2 regions of the Streptomyces sp. NPDC005181 genome follow, and region 1 is predicted to be linked to the other one. Evidence: riboswitches for the same ligand, from Rfam matches in the RefSeq annotation. Region 1 holds a riboswitch; the other holds the start of a gene.
What was found. Region 1 has a riboswitch for glycine ahead of gcvP (aminomethyl-transferring glycine dehydrogenase). Riboswitches for the same ligand answer to the same signal wherever they lie in the genome.
Positions count from the first base shown of each region.

Region 2: another riboswitch for glycine. It lies ahead of gcvT (glycine cleavage system aminomethyltransferase GcvT); the one in region 1 lies ahead of gcvP (aminomethyl-transferring glycine dehydrogenase).

Region 1 covers NZ_JBEXID010000036.1:63,918-66,986, reverse strand. Annotated here, with positions in the region: gene ABZV38_RS22900 (DNA polymerase IV) at 1-458, shown strand, start outside; gene ABZV38_RS22895 (PRC-barrel domain-containing protein) at 383-763, opposite strand; glycine riboswitch at 865-962, shown strand; gene gcvP (aminomethyl-transferring glycine dehydrogenase) at 1,157-3,069, shown strand, end outside.
Region 2 covers NZ_JBEXID010000025.1:57,677-60,745, reverse strand. Annotated here, with positions in the region: gene glyA (serine hydroxymethyltransferase) at 1-330, opposite strand, end outside; gene gcvH (glycine cleavage system protein GcvH) at 351-728, opposite strand; gene gcvT (glycine cleavage system aminomethyltransferase GcvT) at 798-1,913, opposite strand; glycine riboswitch at 2,055-2,152, opposite strand; gene ABZV38_RS18380 (AAA family ATPase) at 2,311-2,991, shown strand.

The DNA.
Region 1 (3,069 bases):
GAGGCGTACGGCTGCTCGGTGTGGGTGTCACGGGGCTTGCCGACTACACGCAGGAAGATCTCTTCGCACAGGCGGCCGGTGAGCGGTCCGTGCCCGACGGCCCGGCCGACGAGGACCAAGTCCCGGGCGAGCACGGGGAGGAGCCGGCGGCCGGTGCATCGGAGGAGACTCCCGAGCAGCTCGCGGCCCGGAGGTGGCCCGCCGGGCACGACGTCCGCCATGGCGTTTATGGGCACGGCTGGGTGCAGGGCAGCGGGGTGGGGCGGGTGACGGTGCGGTTCGAGGAACCCGAGTCGCCGCCCGGCCGGGTGCGCACGTTCCGTATCGACGATCCGGAGCTTCGGCCCGCGGATCCGCTGCCACTGGTGCGCGATCCCGTGGACTACTCGTCCTGGCCGGCCAGCCTGCCGAAGTCCCGGTCCGGCCCCGGCTCCTCGGGTGGCGAGTCCAGACCGTAGTGCCGGTAGAGCTGGAGTTCCTGTTCCGGCGAGAGATGGCGGCCCACACCGAAGTCGGGTGCGTCCTTGATCAGCGCACGGTCGAAGGGGATCCGGAGCGAGTCGTCGACGAATTCGCTGGGCTCCAGCGGGACGAAGGCGTCCCTGCTGAACAGTCCGGTGCGTACGGCGGCCCACTCGGGGACACCGGTCGCGTCGTCGAGATACACCTCGTCGATGGTGCCGATCTTGGTGCCCTTGCGGTCGAACGCCTTGCGGCCTATAAGGCTGCGCGGATCGATGTCGGTCTGCACGGTCCCTCCCATTGGTCGCGGCTACTCCACAGGCACTACGAAAGTGCAGATCCGGGGCTTCGGCCACTCGAGATTTCTGAGACGTACCCCGCTGGTAGGCTGACTACGGCTGCTGACCCCGTGCGGGAGAGTCCTCCGGAGCACATCCGGCAGGCGCCGAAGGAGCAAATCCTCCCCGGAATCTCTCAGGCCCCCGTACCGCACGGACGAGGTCACTCTGGAAAGCAGGGCGGGTTTCGTGGCGGCAGACGCCGGGACGGATCCTTTCCTCACCGACGGTGAAAGCCGGTACGCCGCAGGGCGGACCGGTGAAGCTCTCAGGTTGAGATGACAGAGGGGGAGGCCGTCCGGGCACCCGCGCCGCTGTGCCCCTCGCAGGTCGTGACAGACCAGGAGGCCTCCACCATGACCCCCCGTCGCACTCCGCTCTCCCAACTGGAGCAGGGCATCCCCTTCGAACAGCGCCACATCGGACCCGATGCCGAGGCGCAGGCGAAGATGCTCGCCCAGGTTGGTTACGGCTCGCTCGACGACCTGACCGCGGCCGCGGTGCCCGATGTCATCAAGAGCGCGGAGGCGCTGCAACTGCCGACGGCCCGCACCGAGGCCGAGGTCCTGGCCGAGCTGCGCTCGCTCGCCGACCGCAACCAGGTCGTCGCGCCGATGATCGGCCTCGGCTACTACGGCACCTTCACCCCGCCGGTGATCCTCCGCAACGTCATGGAGAACCCCGCCTGGTACACGGCCTACACGCCGTACCAGCCGGAGATCTCGCAGGGCCGACTCGAGGCCCTCCTCAACTTCCAGACGATGGTCGCCGAGCTGACCGGGCTGCCCACCTCAGGCGCCTCGCTGCTCGACGAGGGCACCGCGGCCGCCGAGGCCATGGCACTCGCGCGGCGCGTCGGCAAGGTCAAGGACGGCGTCTTCCTGGTCGACGCCGACACCTTGCCGCAGACCGTCGCGGTGATAGAGACCCGCGCAGAGCCGACCGGTGTCGAGGTCGTCGTCGCCGACCTCAGCGAGGGCATCCCCGCCGACGTCGCCGAGCGCGGTGTCTTCGGCGTGCTGCTCCAGTACCCGGGCGCCTCCGGCGCCGTCCGGGACATCAAGCCTGTCATCGAGCAGGCCCATGAGCTCGGCGCCGTCGTCACCGTCGCCGCCGACCTGCTGGCCCTGACTCTCCTCACCTCGCCCGGCGACCTCGGCGCGGACATCGCCGTCGGCACCACGCAGCGCTTCGGCGTGCCGATGGGCTTCGGCGGACCGCACGCGGGCTTCATGGCCGTGCGCGACAAGTTCGCCCGCAGCCTGCCCGGCCGCCTCGTCGGCGTCTCCGTCGACGCGGACGGCAACAAGGCGTACCGCCTGGCCCTGCAGACCCGCGAGCAGCACATCCGCCGCGAGAAGGCCACCAGCAACATCTGTACCGCTCAGGTGCTGCTCGCCGTCATGGCCGGCATGTACGCCGTCTACCACGGCCCCGACGGACTGCGGACGATCGCGCGGCGCACGCACCGCTACGCCACGATCCTGGCCGAGGGCCTGCGGGCCGCCTCCATCGACGTCGAGACCGACGCCTACTTCGACACGCTCACCGTGCGGGTCCCGGGCAGGGCCGCCGAGGTCGTCGCCGATGCCCGTGAGCGCGGCGTCAACCTGCGGCTCGTCGACGCCGACCTGGTCTCCCTCGCCTGCGACGAGACCACCACCCGCACCCAGATCGCCGCCGTCTGGGCGGCCTTCGGCACCGACGGCGACATCGAGGCGCTGGATGCCGCGGCCGCCGATGCGCTGCCCGAGTCCGTGCTGCGCACCGATGACTTCCTCACCCACCCGGTCTTCCACCAGCACCGCTCCGAGACCGCGATGCTCCGCTACCTGCGCAGGCTCGCCGACCGTGACTACGCGCTGGACCGGGGCATGATTCCGCTCGGCTCCTGCACCATGAAGCTGAACGCGACCACCGAGATGGAGTCGATCACCTGGCCCGAGTTCGGTTCGCTCCACCCGTTCGCGCCGGCCGAGCAGGCCGAGGGCTTCCTCACGCTCATCCGTGAGCTGGAGGAGCGTCTCGCAGAGGTCACCGGGTACGACGCGGTCTCCCTTCAGCCGAACGCGGGCTCGCAGGGCGAGTTCGCGGGTCTGCTGGCCGTGCGCGCGTACCACCGGGCCAACGGCGACGACCAGCGCACCGTCTGCCTCATCCCGTCCTCCGCACACGGCACCAACGCCGCGAGCGCCGTGATGGCGGGCATGAAGGTCGTCGTGGTGAAGACCGCCGACGACGGCGAGGTCGACGTCGAGGACCTCCGCGC
Region 2 (3,069 bases), on a different contig from region 1:
CAGCAGCGCGAACATCGCGGCGGCGTTGGCCTGCGCACCCGAGTGCGGCTGGACGTTCGCGGCCTCGGCGCCGAACAGCGCCTTGATCCGGTCGATGGCGATCTGCTCGACCACGTCGACGTGCTCGCAGCCGCCGTAGTAGCGGCGGCCCGGGTAGCCCTCGGCGTACTTGTTGGTGAGGACGGAGCCCTGGGCCTCCATGACCGCGACCGGAGCGAAGTTCTCCGAGGCGATCATTTCGAGGGTGGACTGCTGACGGTGGAGCTCGGCGTCGACGGCGGCGGCGACATCCGGGTCCAGCTCGTGGAGGGAGGAGTTGAGAAGCGACATCAGGTGGTCCCTTGGAGTCTTTAGTTGCCGGAGAACTCGGAGTACTCGTCCGCGGAGAGCAGGTCCTTCGGCTCTTCCGCGATGCGTACCTTGAACAGCCAGCCGCTCTCGAAGGGAGCGGAGTTCACCAGCGCCGGGTCGTCCACGACGTCCTGGTTGGAGGCGGTGACCTCGCCGGTCACCGGCGAGTACAGGTCGCTGACGGACTTGGTCGACTCCAGCTCACCGCAGGTCTCGCCCGCGGTCACCGTGTCACCGACCTCGGGGAGCTGGGCGTAGACGACGTCACCGAGCGCGTTGGCCGCGAACTCGGTGATACCGACTGTGGCCACACCGTCCTCGACGGCCGACAGCCACTCGTGCTCCTTGCTGTAACGCAGCTGCTGAGGGTTGCTCATGACCTGAATTCTCCTGTACGCGGGGGAGTGCTGATGAACGGTGGTCTTACGGGGTGAGACGCGACTACGTCACTTCTGGCGCTTGTAGAACGGCAGGGCCACGACCTCGTAGGGCTCGTGGCTGCCGCGGATGTCCACTCCGACACCCGCGGTCCCGGGCGCGGCGTGCGCGGCGTCCACATACGCGATGGCGATCGGCTTGCCGAGGGTCGGGGACGGGGCGCCGGAGGTGACCTGGCCGATGATCTGCCCCTCGGTGACGACGGAGAAACCGGCGCGCGGCACCCGGCGGCCCTCGGCGACCAGGCCGACCAGTTTGCGCGGCGGGGCGGTCTCGGCGCGCTCGGCGGCGGCCTCCAGCGCCTTGCGGCCGACGAAGTCGCCCTCCTTCTCGAACTTCACGACCCGGCCCAGGCCGGCGTCGAACGGCGTCAGCTCGGTGGTCAGCTCGTGCCCGTACAGCGGCATGCCCGCCTCCAGGCGCAGCGTGTCACGGCAGGACAGGCCGCACGGGATCAGGCCGTGCGGGGCGCCCGCTGCGGTGAGGGCCTGCCAGAGCTGCTCGGCGTGCTCGGGGGCGACGAACAGCTCGAAGCCGTCCTCGCCGGTGTAGCCGGTACGGGCGATCAGTGCGGGCACACCGGCGACGGTTCCGGGCAGGCCCGCGTAGTACTTCAGACCGTCCAGGTCGGCGTCGGTGACCGAGGCCAGAATGGCGGGGGACTCGGGGCCCTGGACGGCGATCAGCGCGTAGGCGTCGCGGTCGTCGCGCACTGCGGCGTCGAACCCGTCGGCGCGGGCGGTCAGCGCGTCCAGCACGATCTGGGCGTTCCCGGCGTTGGCCACGACCATGTACTCGGTCTCGCCGAGGCGGTAGACGATCAGGTCGTCCAGGATTCCGCCGTCCTCGGCGCAGATCATCGTGTAGCGGGCGCGGCCGACGGCGACGGTGCCGATGTTGCCGACCAGCGCGAAGTTCAGGAACGCCGCTGCCTGCGGGCCGGTGACGGTGATCTCGCCCATGTGCGAAAGGTCGAAGAGGCCGGCCTTCGTACGCACCGCATTGTGCTCGTCGCGCTCACTGGCATACCGCAGCGGCATGTCCCAGCCCGCGAAGTCGGTCATGGTCGCGCCCAGCGAGCGGTGCAGGGCGTCGAGGGCGGTGAGACGGGGGGCGTTGCTCATAGGTGTGGCTCCCAGGGCATGACGACGAGGACGATCCCTCCCCATCTGTCATCGGAACCTGAGAGGTTCGCCGAGAGACCCTGACGGGTTCGGCTTGCACCTTGGGTGGAGCCGCCGGGGCGACTCGCTTTTCAGATCTGCCTCATCCACGCGGTACGGGGCCTGAGAGATTCAAGGGAGGATCTTGCTCCTTCGGCGCCCGGCACAGGCAGTGGCCGGAACTCTCCCGCGCGGATTCAAGCGGCCTTTATGCAGTTGGCGGGGTCATCATCGCACGCATTACGGAAGAGTGGGGCGTCGGTACCCCGTGAGGGAAACGAAGGGTGGGACGGTTGTCTCGCATTGCCTTTTCTTTACACTTCGTGGGCAGGCGTGAGCGACCGACAGGGGGAGGGCGATGACGTTGCAGCGGTACGCGACGACCGCGGGGGTCGCGCACGGCGCGATGCCCGCGCAGCCGGACACACCTGTCCGGGAAAGCTTCGGCACGCACGCACCCGTCGTGCGCGATCTGCGCGAGCGCGCCGGGCGCAGCCCGGGCGGCCTGCACTTCGCCGCGGGCGATGTGGTGGTGGTCTCCGGGCTGCCCGGCAGCGGCAAATCGACGCTCATCCGGCGAGCGGTGACCGTACGGGCCATCGACTCCCAGGACACCCGGGACCGCTGGGCGCAGCGAGTGCCCCGCTTACTCCCGTACGCCCTCTACCGCCCGCTGGTCCGCGTCGCCCACTACTGGGGGCTCTGGCGGGCGCTGCGCTCCGGTGACTCGGTCGTGGTCCACGACTGCGGCACCCAGGCGTGGGTACGGGGCTGGCTGGCCCGGGACGCGCGACGCCGCGGCCGTGTCCTGCACCTCGTGCTGCTGGACGTCACCCCGCAGGTGGCGAGGGAGGGTCAGCGCGAGCGCGGACGCGGAGTCTCCGGTTACGCCTTCGCCCGGCACCGCAGGGCCGTCGGCAGGCTGCTGCGGGACACCGAGGCCGGCGCCCTGCCGCCCGGCTGCTGCTCGGCGGTGCTGCTGGACCGGGAGGCGGCCGGGATGCTGGCCCGGATCACGTTCACCGACCACCGCCGCTGAGGGCTGTCCGGCGGACCACGGCCGGGCAGCCTCCAGCACGGCCGCCCGTCGGCGCGGAGGGGCGCGCCGGAGTTACTG